4 regions of the Pseudomonas tritici genome follow, and region 1 is predicted to be linked to each of the others. Evidence: predicted binding sites of a transcription regulator. Region 1 holds the regulator's gene; each other region holds the start of a gene.

Region 1 (3,206 bases):
ACTGCGCAGTTTGTCGCGTACTTCCTTGCGGTCGAGCATGCTGGCGATCTGCCGAAGCAGTTCCAGGTGTGCATCGGTGGCAGCTTCCGGGACCAGCAAAACAAACAGCAGGTCGACCGGGGCGCCATCGATAGCGTCGAAATCGATGGGATGGTCCAAGTGCAGCAGGGCGCTGACAGGCGTCTCGCAGCCTTTGAGGCGGCAGTGGGGAATAGCGATGCCGTTACCAAAACCGGTCGAGCCAAGTTTTTCACGAGCAATCAGTGCCTCGTACACAGTTTGCGTTTCCAGTTCAGGCACTTCACGGCCGATCAGGTTGGCAATTTGTTCGAGGGCGCGTTTTTTACTGCCGCCCGGCACGTTCACAAGGGAACGGCCGGGGGTCAGGATGGTTTCAAGTCGGATCATGGGGGGAGAGTTAACGACCTGTACCTTGCATCAGGTGCAGATTCTTTTCCTTATGCTTTATGAGTTGGCGGTCCAGCTTGTCGTAGAGCGAGTCGATCGCCGCGTACATGTCCTCATGTTCCGCATTGGCGACGAGCTTGGCATTCGGTACGTGCAGGGTGGCCTCGATTTTCTGCTTGAGCTTATCGACCTCCATGATGACCTGCACGTTGGTGATCTTGTCAAAATGCCCCGCAAGCTTGTTCAGCTTGCTTTCGGTGTATTCACGCAGGGGTTTGGTGACTTCCAGCTGGTGTCCACTGATGTTGACTTGCATACAGCTTCTCCTTCGTTGCCAGTGCATAAAGCGACAGGCGAAAGCGCCTGCCACTGGAACGCTGTGGCCCGCCCGTCACATCAAACGCTTACGCTCGCTGGAAGGCGCGATCCCGAGGGACTCGCGGTACTTGGCGACGGTTCGACGGGCGACCTGAATGCCTTGTGCCTCCAGTAAACCAGCGATCTTACTGTCACTCAATGGCTTTTTCTGATTTTCCGCGGCAACCAGTTTTTTGATGATCGCGCGAATCGCCGTGGACGAGCATTCACCGCCTTCGGAGGTGCTGACGTGGCTGGAGAAAAAGTATTTCAGTTCATAAATACCCCGTGGGGTATGCATGAATTTTTGCGTGGTTACCCGAGAAATCGTCGATTCATGCATGCCAACCGCCTCGGCGATGTCATGCAGTACCAACGGTTTCATCGCCTCGTCGCCGTATTCCAGGAAGCCGCGCTGGTGCTCGACGATCTGGGTGGCCACTTTCATCAGGGTTTCGTTGCGGCTTTGCAGGCTCTTGATAAACCAGCGAGCTTCCTGCAATTGGTTGCGCATGAAGGTGTTATCGGCGCTGGTGTCAGCGCGACGCACAAAACCGGCGTATTGCGGGTTGACCCGCAGGCGTGGCACCGACTCCTGGTTCAGTTCAACCAGCCAGCGCTCGTTATCCTTGCGCACGATCACGTCGGGAACCACGTATTCGGCTTCGCTGGACTCGATTTGCGAGCCAGGACGCGGGTTGAGGCTTTGTACCAGCTCAATGACCTGGCGCAGGTCGTCTTCCTTGAGCTTCATGCGGCGCATCAGTTGGCTGTAGTCGCGGCTGCCCAGCATGTCGATGTAATCGGTGACCAGGCGCTGGGCTTCGGCGAGCCAGGGGGTCTTGGCGGGCAGTTGGCGCAATTGCAGCAGCAGGCATTCGCTGAGGGAGCGCGCACCGATGCCAGCGGGTTCGAACTGCTGGATGCGGTGCAGGACGGCTTCGATCTCGTCCAGCTCGATATCCAGTTCAGGGTCGAATGCTTCGAGAATTTCCTCAAGCGTCTCGTCCAAGTAGCCCTGGTTATTGATGCAGTCGATCAGGGTCACGGCGATCAGGCGATCGGTGTCCGACATCGGCGCCAGGTTCAGTTGCCACAGCAGGTGGCTTTGCAGGCTTTCGCCGGCGGAGGTGCGGGTGGTGAAATCCCACTCGTCATCGTCATTGCTGGGCAGGCTGCTGGCGCTGGTCTGGTAGACGTCTTCCCAGGCGGTGTCGACGGGAAGCTCGTTGGGAATGCGTTCGTTCCAGTCGCCTTCCTCGAGGTTATCCACCGTTGGGGCGGTTTCCTGATAGGAGGGTTCCTGCACATCGGGGTTGGGTTTTTGCTCGATGTTATCGGCCAGCGGGTCTGCATTATCGAAGTCGTCGCCTTCTTCCTGGCGTTCGAGCATCGGATTGGACTCCAGGGCCTCCTGGATTTCCTGTTGCAGGTCCAGGGTCGACAATTGGAGCAGGCGGATGGCCTGTTGCAGCTGCGGTGTCATCGTCAGCTGCTGGCCCATTCTCAGGACTAGCGATGGTTTCATGGCAGGGGCTTAACACCTTATTCGCCGGCGCAATGCGCCATCCACGACAGGGCGCGTGAGCGCCAAACATAAGCAAATTATATGCCTGATATCGGGGGCTTTGCCTAGAGCGCGGTAACAATAAAAATCCAGAGGTTTTCATTGACTCCCGCGCACCTTGGCAATCGGCCGTGACACCACGGTGTTTACAGGCGGAACTCGTGACCCAGGTACACTTCCTTGACCAGTTCATTGGCCAGGATGGTGGCGGAGTCGCCTTCAGCGATCAGTTGACCATCGTTGACGATATACGCGGTTTCGCAGATATCGAGCGTCTCACGGACGTTGTGGTCAGTGATCAGCACGCCAATGCCCTTAGCCTTGAGGTGGTGAATGATCTGCTTGATGTCGCCGACCGATATTGGGTCGACGCCGGCAAACGGTTCGTCCAACAGGATGAACTTCGGTGCAGTGGCCAGGGCACGAGCGATTTCTACGCGGCGGCGCTCACCACCGGACAGGCTCATGCCGAGGTTGTCGCGGATATGGTTGATGTGGAATTCCTGCAGCAGGCTTTCCAGCTCCTTGCGACGGCCGTCACGGTCGAGCTCCTTGCGGGTCTCGAGGATGGCCATGATGTTGTCGGCCACCGACAGTTTGCGGAAGATCGACGCTTCCTGCGGGAGATAGCCGATACCGGCGCGGGCGCGGCCGTGCATCGGCTGGTGGCTCACGTCCAGGTCATCGATCAATACGCGACCCTGATCCGCCTGGACCAGTCCGACGATCATGTAGAAGCAGGTGGTCTTGCCGGCGCCATTGGGGCCGAGCAAGCCGACGATCTGGCCGCTGTCGATCGACAGGCTGACGTCGCGCACGACCTGACGGCCTTTATAGGCCTTGGCCAGATGCTGGGCTTTCAGGGTTGCCATTA
Region 2 (3,206 bases), 160 kb from region 1:
CTGTACGGCGAATTGCTGGAACTTGGAATCATAGGTATATCTCCAATTTTCAATTTGAGTGTTCGCATCACGTGGGCCGATATTCGGATGTCAGGAGTACATGGTCATCCGTCTAGGACCACAAAATGAGTGGTGCTCGAAATTAATTAGTTCCAGATATTTACACCATGGCATTTCAAAATATTGCACGGTCTTCCAGCTTTGCTCTCGATGTAATACATTGCACAATGTTGCGGCATCTTTTTGAACAATCATGGCTTTCATGTATAGTTCTTGGCGAGCGTAAACGCGCCGTTTAGAGTGTGTCATTGTTGGTGGAAAGTCATGGTTTTCAGTGGATGAGCCTGCGGCCTTAACTCAATAATATGTCCAGTTGTTTCATTCGGTAATATAGCGTCCGCTTGGCCACTCCCAATTCCTTCGCTGCGCCATCCACACAGTGAGCGTTGCGGTGTAGAGATTCCTCGATCAGTACTTTTTCGATTTGTTGCATTCGCTCTTTAAGACTCGACTTGATTCGCGGAATGCCCACCTCAGCCGCAGCCAGGGGCGTCAAGCCCAATACAAAGCGTTTAGCCGTAGAGCGTAGTTCGCGCACATTGCCCTGCCATGAATGGCATAGCAGTTGCTGGAGTAGTTCGCTGGAGGGGCAGGGAGTAGTGCAGTGATAGTAGGCGGCTTCCTGCCGAGTCATGTTCAGAAATAAAGGGATGATGCGTTCGCGCCGATGACGCAGTGGGGGAAGACTAATGTTGACAACATTAAGGCGGAAATACAGGTCCCGTCTGAACCTACCTTGCTCGACCATCTCATGCAGTGATTGTTGGGCGGACGCGATGACACGCATGTCCACCGGTATGAACCGGGTTGAGCCCAAGCGTTCAACACCCCGCGACTCCAGCGCCCGTAACAGCTTGGCTTGCAATGCGAGTGGCATGCTATCGATCTCGTCCAAGTACAAGGTGCCCAGGTGTGCGGCCTCGATGACGCCTGCTCGTGACTGTACTGCACCGGTGTACGCGCCGCTATTGACGCCGAACAGTTGGCTTTCGGCCAAGCTTTCCGGGATGGCGGCACAGTTAACCGCAATGAAGTTTCCCTTGCGGTGGGAGAGGTAGTGGATGTGTTGTGCCAGTGTATCTTTACCGGTACCTGTTTCTCCCAGCAAGAGAATATCTATATCAAGAGTGGCGGTATTGTTTATAGTTGTTTGGATGCTCGGGCAATCAGGAAAGGTTATATCTGTTATGAGCCTGTTCTGGCTAATCGTCGACATAGCAATTTGCTCCAATGCAGAGGCCGCTTTCAGAGGGCTATCTCCCTATGTTCTTAGTTAATCAGGATTTTTTTATGTTGTCATGATGGGGGCAAAACTTTGGAGGAGGTGAAGTGTGTAATTTGAAAAAATTAAAAAATTACAAGTGTTGATTTGTGTTTTTTTTAAAGTTTTGCGTAAGGGAAATCTTAAAATTATAGTAAGTAATTTTTAGCGGCTTGGTATTTTTCTGAGTGCCGTAATTAGTTATAAGTTTTTTGTGTTTTTAAAGTGTTAGAGCAAGTTTCACGCTCAGGAATTTTGTCATTTTATCTAGCAGTTTCAAATTTCCCGACATTCGAGTTCGTTCAAGCGCCCACAAAAAAGCCGATGCAATGCATCGGCTTTTTTAGCTCGGTATAAACCGCAGGCAGCACTTACACGTTGAAGCGGAAGTGCATCACATCGCCATCTTTAACGATGTATTCCTTACCTTCCAAGCGCCACTTACCGGCTTCCTTGGTACCGGCTTCGCCCTTGTACTGGATGAAGTCGTTGTAGGCGATCACTTCGGCGCGGATGAAGCCCTTCTCGAAGTCGGTGTGGATCACGCCGGCAGCCTGTGGCGCGGTGGCGCCGACTTTGACGGTCCAGGCGCGGACTTCTTCGACACCGGCGGTGAAGTAAGTCTGCAGGTGCAGCATTTCGTAGCCAGCGCGGATCACACGGTTCAAGCCAGGCTCTTCCAGGCCCAGGGCCTCGAGGAACATGTCTTTTTCTTCGCCGTCATCCAGCTCGGCGATTTCTGCTTCGATCTTGTTGCACACCGGAACCACGATCGCGCCTTCTTCGTCGGCAATGGCCTTGACCACGTCCAGCAGCGGGTTGTTCTCGAAGCCGTCTTCAGCAACGTTGGCGATGTACATCACAGGCTTGGTCGTCAGCAAATGGAAGCCCTTGATCACCGCTTTTTCGTCGGTGCTCATGTTCTTCATCAGGCTGCGCGCAGGCTTGCCTTCGGTGAAGTGAGCAATCAACTGCTCCAGCAGGCCTTTCTGGACCACTGCGTCCTTGTCGCCGCCCTTGGCGTTACGCGCGACTTTTTGCAGTTGCTTTTCGCAGCTGTCGAGGTCGGCGAAGATCAGTTCCAGGTCGATGATCTCGATGTCACGCTTCGGGTCAACGCTGTTGGAGACGTGAATCACGTTCTCGTCTTCGAAGCAGCGGACCACGTGGGCGATCGCATCGGTTTCGCGGATGTTGGCCAGGAACTTGTTACCCAGGCCTTCACCTTTCGACGCACCGGCTACCAGGCCGGCGATGTCGACGAATTCCATGGTGGTCGGCAGGATGCGCTTGGGATTGACGATGGCCGCCAATGCCGCCAGGCGCGGGTCCGGCATAGCCACGATGCCGCTGTTGGGCTCGATGGTGCAGAAGGGGAAGTTCTCCGCTGCAATACCGGACTTGGTCAGGGCGTTGAACAGGGTGGATTTGCCGACGTTGGGCAGGCCGACGATGCCGCAATTGAATCCCATGGTGTTTCCCCTCGGTAAGAGTCAAGCCTTCTGGCTGTGCAGGTTTTTCATCGCGCGGTTCCATTCACCGGCGAAGATATCCGGCAGCACGCCGAGGGCAAAATCGATGCTGGCATCGAGTTTTTCCTGTTCGGCGCGTGGCGCACGACCCAGGACGAAATTTGAAACCATACTGGCAACGCCTGGGTGGCCAATGCCGAGCCGCAGACGGTAGAAATTATTCTGATTACCCAGCTGCGCGATGATGTCGCGCAGGCCATTGTGCCCGCCATGCCCGCCGCCGAGCTTGAGCTTGGCAACGCCGGGTGGCAGGTCCAGTTCGTCATGGGCCACCAGGATTTCCTCGGGTTTGATCCGGAAGAAGCCCGCAAGCGCCGCGACAGACTGGCCGCTGCGGTTCATGTAGGTGGTGG
Region 3 (3,206 bases), 670 kb from region 1:
GTCGACGACGATCTGGCCGGCCAGGGCTTCGCTGACTTCTTCGATCTTTACGTCCTGGCCCAGTTCGTCGATTACGCGATCGATCGGGACCATTTTGGCGTTCTCAAGCGCACGCTCAAGAATCGCCATGTCGAACTGTTGTTCTTCGTACTCCACGCGGTTTCGCTTGGCGTGGGTCTTGGGGTTCACCGAGATGACCCCGCAATATTCAGGCATATGCTTGGCGAAATCAGCGGTACCGATTTCTTCGGCCAGGTCGATGATGTCCTGCTTGTGACTGGCGATCAGCGGGCGTAGCACCAGCTTTTCGGTCACGCAGTCGATCAGCGACAGGTTCGGCAGCGTCTGACTGGACACCTGGGAGATCGCCTCACCGGTCACCAGCGCGTCGATCTGCAACTGGTCGGCGATCCGCGACGCAGCGCGCAACATCATACGCTTCAAAACTACGCCCATATGACTGTTATCGACTTTGCCGAGAATTTCGCCCAACACTTCCTCGAACGGTACGCTTACAAATAGCACGCGTTGGGAGCTGCCGTATTTCTTCCAGATAAAGTGCGCAACTTCCATCACGCCCAATTCGTGTGCACGCCCGCCCAGGTTAAAGAAGCAGAAGTGGCTCATCAGGCCGCGGCGCATGATCTGGTAAGCCGCCACCGTGGAATCGAAACCGCCGGACATCAATACCAGGGTCTGTTCCAGGGCGCCCAGCGGGTAGCCGCCGATACTGTTGTGCTGGCTGTGGATCACAAACAACCGTTGGTCGCGAATTTCCATGCGCACTTCAATTTGCGGCGCTTTCAGGGAAATTCCGGCGGCGCCGCACTCGCGACGCAGCTTGCTGCCGACGTATTTTTCGACATCCATGGAGCTAAAGGTGTGCTTGCCGGCACGCTTGCAACGCACCGAAAAGATCTTTCCTTCCAGCTCATTACCGAAGTGCTGTTTGCACTTCTCGGTGATGTCGTCGAAGTCGCCAAGCGGGTACTCATCCACCTGCAGGAAATGCGCGATGCCCGGCATGCAGCTCAGGCGCTCGGTCATGTCCTTCAAGGCTTTGGGCTCGGTGACACGGGTTTCCAGCTCGAGGTTGTCCCACACGCCATTCACCACCACAGCCGGGTCCAGATCGCGGAGCACGGCACGGATGTTCTTGGCCAATTGACGGATGAAACGCATCCGTACCGGTCGGCTCTTGATGGTGATTTCGGGGAAGACTTTAACGATTAATTTCATGGAAACAGCGCGCGCCGGGCCTGCTGAAAAAGGGGGGCGCGGATTATAGCGGAAATCGCTCACGGTTTAACCAGTTAATATGCATAGCACACGCAACGCACTAAATGGGTGCGCTTTCGTTCCATTGCGCCACATTGCGGTGCGAAGATTTTACGCTTTTGTCGCAATGCACCTTTATAGGGGCGTTTTTGGATCAAAAAACCCATGTTGGCGCACTGGCATGCAATTTGCTCTCTTGTGAGGCAGGTTGCCATGGCGGAGTATCCGCGCCGGCATCACCCAAATTCTAAGGGCTACTCCACTACCCAGCCCGAAGCCACCCGGAGGACACTATGTCGAAGTCGGTTCAACTCATCAAAGATCATGACGTTAAATGGATTGATCTGCGCTTCACGGACACCAAAGGCACTCAGCACCACGTGACCATGCCGGCTCGCGATGCGCTGGATGATGCTTTCTTTGAAGAAGGCAAAATGTTCGACGGTTCCTCCATCGCTGGCTGGAAAGGCATCGAAGCCTCCGACATGATCCTGATGCCGGACGACAGCACTGCCGTGCTGGACCCGTTCACCGAAGAGCCAACCCTGATCCTGGTTTGCGACGTGATCGAGCCTTCGACCATGCAAGGCTACGACCGCGACCCACGTGCGATCGCCAAGCGTGCCGAGGAATACCTGAAGTCCACCGGTATCGGCGACACCGTATTCGTAGGCCCGGAGCCAGAGTTCTTCATCTTCGACCAGGTCAAGTTCAAGTCCGACATCTCCGGTTCGATGTTCAAGATCTACTCCGAACAAGGTTCGTGGATGTCCGACCAGGACGTGGAAGGCGGCAACCATGGCCACCGTCCAGGTATCAAAGGTGGCTACTTCCCGGTTCCGCCGTTCGACCATGACCACGAAATCCGTACCTCCATGTGCAACGCCATGGAAGACATGGGCCTGGTCATCGAAGTGCACCACCACGAAGTGGCGACTGCCGGCCAGAACGAAATCGGTGTGAAGTTCAACACCCTGGTGGCCAAGGCTGACGAAGTTCAAACCCTGAAGTATTGCGTACACAACACTGCCGTTGCCTACGGCCGTACCGCTACCTTCATGCCTAAGCCGCTGTACGGCGATAACGGCTCGGGTATGCACGTTCACTTGTCCATCGCCAAAGATGGCAAGAACACCTTCGCTGGCGAAGGTTATGCCGGCCTGTCCGACACCGCCCTGTACTTCATCGGCGGTATCATCAAGCACGGTAAGGCCCTGAACGGCTTCACCAACCCGTCGACCAACTCCTACAAGCGTCTGGTCCCAGGTTTCGAAGCACCGGTAATGCTGGCTTACTCGGCACGTAACCGTTCCGCGTCGATCCGTATTCCTTACGTGTCCAGCCCTCGTGCTCGCCGTATCGAAGCGCGCTTCCCGGATCCAGCAGCCAACCCATACCTGGCCTTCGCTGCCCTGGTCATGGCCGGCCTGGACGGTATCCAGAACAAGATCCACCCTGGCGACGCCGCCGACAAAAACTTGTACGACCTGCCGCCTGAAGAGGCCAAAGAGATCCCACAAGTGTGTGGCAGCCTGAAAGAAGCCCTGGAAGAGCTGGACAAGGGCCGTGCGTTCCTGACCAAAGGCGGCGTGTTCAGCGACGACTTCATCGACGCTTACATCGAGCTGAAAAGCGCGGAAGAAATCAAGGTTCGCACCTTCGTACACCCGCTGGAATACGAGCTGTACTACAGCTGCTGATCCGGTAGCGCCGCTTAACGTGGCGTGCTGAAAAAAGACCTCCTTCAGGAGGTCTTTTTTTGCCCGCGATTTGTGAAGAATGCGGGAGCAGGCTGGCCCGCGATAGCGTACTGCCCGCCACCTGATGTATGACTGACCCACCGCCATCGCGGGCAAGCCCGCTCCCACAGGAGATCACCTTTGAAATACCGATTTGTGTTCGCTCTGTTATTTGTCAGTACCGGTGCG
Region 4 (3,206 bases), 2.6 Mb from region 1:
GCGATGGTCAAGAAGGTCGGTGCCGATGACTTCCTGGCCAAATTCCGCCCCGATGACCTGGCATCCCGGGTCGTCGAGCGGATCAAAGCAGCAGATCACGGCTAGGGGCTTTTTCCCTGGCGGTCACACGATTTAAGAGGCGGTATCAGTGTCTACGGGTAATTTGGATTTTGAACAGTTCCGGGTCTTCCTGGAAAAGGCCTGTGGCATATTGCTCGGTGAAAACAAGCAGTATCTGGTATCCAGCCGTCTCAACAAACTGATGGAGCAGCAGGGCATCAAGTCGTTGGGTGAGCTGGTCCAGCGCATCCAGGGCCAGCCGCGCAGCGGGCTCAAGGAAATGGTGGTCGATGCCATGACCACCAACGAAACCCTGTGGTTTCGCGACACCTACCCCTTTGAAGTGCTCAAGAGCAAAGTGCTGCCGGAGGCCATCAAGGCCAGCCCGGGCCAGCGCCTGCGCATCTGGTCGGCGGCGTGCTCCTCGGGGCAGGAGCCGTACTCGATCTCGATGTCCATCGATGAGTTCGAGCGGACCAATATGGGCCAATTGAAGGCCGGTGCTCAAATCGTGGCCACCGACCTGTCCGGCACCATGCTCACCAACTGCAAGACCGGCGAGTACGACAGCCTGGCGCTGGGCCGTGGCCTGTCCCCGGAGCGCCTGCAACGTTTCTTCGACCCGAAAGGGGCGGGACGTTGGGCGATCAAAGCGCCGATCAAGAACCGTGTGGAGTTTCGCTCGTTCAACCTGCTCGACAGCTACGCCAGCCTGGGCAAGTTCGACATGGTGTTCTGCCGCAACGTGTTGATCTACTTCTCCGCTGAAGTGAAGAAGGACATCCTGCTACGCATCCACGGCACGCTCAAGCGGGGCGGCTATTTGTTCCTCGGTGCATCCGAAGCGCTGAACGGTTTGCCGGATCATTACCAGATGGTGCAGTGCAGCCCTGGGATCATTTACCAGGCTAAATAGTACGCAAATCTAAATGTGGGAGCGGGTTTGCTCGCGAATGCGGTGGATCAGTCATAGATAAGTTGACTGACCCACCGCATTCGCGAGCAAACCCGCTCCCATTTTTTTTGCGGCAATTTTCCCAACAGCGGCAACTCTCCATTGCCGCTTTACTGGCGCCACGCGGAAACCTCTTGCCGCTTTTCTGGCATTGCCGCCGGCAACCGCCCCGCAAACCCTTGATATACGGGCCTCCGCAAGATTGGCATGCACCTTGCTATAACCCTGTTAACGAAAAGCAGGTCAGCCTAAAGGTTTCCGCCATGAGCATCAGCTTCGATAAAGCGCTCGGTATCCACGAACAAGCCCTGGGCTTCCGCGCCCAGCGTGCTGAAGTCCTGGCCAACAACATTGCCAACGCCGACACCCCGAACTACAAGGCTCGGGATCTGGACTTCTCCGCCGTGCTCGCCGCACAGCAGGACAAGACCAAAAACGGCACCTTCGCCTTGAACATGACCAACAGCCGTCATATTGAAGCGCAAGGCCTGAGCAATGGTGACGAGTCGTTGCTGTATCGCACACCGATGCAGCCGTCGATCGACCAGAACACCGTCGACGCCCAGCTTGAGCAATCGGCCTATGCCGAGAACTCGGTGAACTTTCAAGCCAGCTTCACCCTGCTTAACAGCAAATTCAAAGGGCTGATGTCAGCCCTGCGCGGAGAGTAAGCCATGTCCCTGTCCAGTGTTTTCAATATTGCCGGCAGTGGCATGAGCGCGCAGACCACGCGTTTGAACACCGTCGCCAGTAACATCGCCAACGCCGAGACCGTGTCTTCGAGCATTGACCAGACCTACCGTGCCCGTCACCCGGTGTTCGCCACCATGTTCCAGGGTGGCCAGGCTGGCGGCAGCGATTCGCTGTTCCAGGACCAGGGTAATGCCGGTTCTGGCGTGCAGGTGCTTGGTGTGGTCGAAGACCAGAGCAACCTTGAAGCCCGCTACGAACCCAACCATCCCGCCGCGAACGAAAAGGGTTATGTCTACTACCCCAACGTCAACGTGGTTGAGGAAATGGCCGACATGATTTCCGCCAGCCGTTCGTTCCAGACCAATGCGGAAATGATGAACACCGCCAAAACCATGATGCAGAAGGTCCTGACCCTGGGTCAGTGATAAGGGGCGCCAAATAATGGCCATCGTTGATACGAGTAACAACACGGCAGTCCAGGACCTTTTCAACTCCAAGGTCAAGACCGCGACCGACACCAGCAGCGTCAATAGTGCCTCCAAGGCAGCGACGGGCAGCCAGTCGCTGGGCAAGGACGCGTTCCTGCAACTGCTCGTGACCCAACTGAAAAACCAGAACCCGCTGTCGCCGCAAGACAACGGTGCGTTCGTGGCCCAGTTGGCGCAGTTCAGCAGCCTGGAAGGCATCAACACCCTGAACGACTCGGTGAACAACATCTCGAGCAACTTCAGCTCGTCGCAAGCGTTGCAGGCGTCGTCGCTGGTAGGGCGTTCGATCATCACCCAGACCGACAAGGCTCTGGTGGACACCAGCAAGAGCATGACCGGTTCGGTAGCCGTGACTGCGGCGACAGGCAACGTCGCCATCAAGATCACCGACAAAGACGGCAACGTGGTGCGCACCATTGATATGGGCGCCCAGAGTGCAGGCAACTCCGACTTTATCTGGGATGGCAAGAACGACAACGGTGAGGTCGCCCCAGCGGGCACTTACACCTTCGCGGCCACCACCAAGAATGACAAGGGCGACGCGGTTGCCTTGGCAACTTCGCTGCCGGCAACGGTAACCAGCGTGACGTTGAGCAAGACCGGCGGCGAAATGCTGCTGAACCTTGCAGGCGGCATGGGCAGCGTCAAGCTGTCGCAAATCCAGACTATCGGTACATAGAGCCGGCTAAATACGGCAGAGGGAGAGAAACATGTCTTTTAATATCGGCCTTAGCGGCCTCTATGCGGCCAACAAACAACTGGACGTGACCGGCAACAACATCGCCAACGTCGCGACCACTGGCTTCAAGTCGTCCCGTGCGGAGTTTGCGGACATCTACGCCGCCTCCAAACTGGGCACCGGCCAGAACAGCATCGGCAACGGTGTGAACCTGGCGGCTGTGTCCCAGCAGTTCACCCAGGGTGACGTCAACAACAGCGGCGGCGTGCTGGACATGGCGATCCAGGGCGGTGGCTTCTTCGTTCAGAAGGGCAGCGACGGTTCGCTGGAA

Evidence for each region. The regulator sigma-54, encoded in region 1, starts transcription at its own class of promoters, with help from an activator protein. The targets are predictions, from matches to a motif close to ANTGGCATNNANNTTGCTNT.
Region 2: HU722_RS04830 (sigma 54-interacting transcriptional regulator) is a predicted target of sigma-54. The motif match lies at 1,552-1,571, and genes of this name have one in related genera.
Region 3: glnA (type I glutamate--ammonia ligase) is a predicted target of sigma-54. The motif match lies at 1,454-1,473, and genes of this name have one in related genera.
Region 4: flgB (flagellar basal body rod protein FlgB) is a predicted target of sigma-54. The motif match lies at 1,217-1,236, and genes of this name have one in related genera.

What each region holds. Positions count from the first base shown of each region.
Region 1 covers NZ_CP077084.1:1,282,643-1,285,848, forward strand. Annotated here, with positions in the region: gene ptsN (PTS IIA-like nitrogen regulatory protein PtsN) at 1-408, opposite strand, end outside; gene hpf (ribosome hibernation-promoting factor, HPF/YfiA family) at 419-724, opposite strand; gene HU722_RS05635 (RNA polymerase factor sigma-54) at 800-2,293, opposite strand; gene lptB (LPS export ABC transporter ATP-binding protein) at 2,479-3,204, opposite strand; gene lptA (lipopolysaccharide transport periplasmic protein LptA) at 3,204-3,206, opposite strand, start outside.
Region 2 covers NZ_CP077084.1:1,122,599-1,125,804, forward strand. Annotated here, with positions in the region: gene HU722_RS04830 (sigma 54-interacting transcriptional regulator) at 353-1,276, opposite strand; gene ychF (redox-regulated ATPase YchF) at 1,693-2,793, opposite strand; gene pth (aminoacyl-tRNA hydrolase) at 2,815-3,206, opposite strand, start outside.
Region 3 covers NZ_CP077084.1:610,423-613,628, reverse strand. Annotated here, with positions in the region: gene thiI (tRNA uracil 4-sulfurtransferase ThiI) at 1-1,239, opposite strand, end outside; gene glnA (type I glutamate--ammonia ligase) at 1,572-2,978, shown strand; gene HU722_RS02640 (chorismate mutase) at 3,159-3,206, shown strand, end outside.
Region 4 covers NZ_CP077084.1:4,965,118-4,968,323, reverse strand. Annotated here, with positions in the region: gene HU722_RS22585 (chemotaxis protein CheV) at 1-105, shown strand, start outside; gene cheR (protein-glutamate O-methyltransferase CheR) at 149-976, shown strand; gene flgB (flagellar basal body rod protein FlgB) at 1,279-1,686, shown strand; gene flgC (flagellar basal body rod protein FlgC) at 1,690-2,133, shown strand; gene flgD (flagellar hook assembly protein FlgD) at 2,150-2,875, shown strand; gene flgE (flagellar hook protein FlgE) at 2,907-3,206, shown strand, end outside.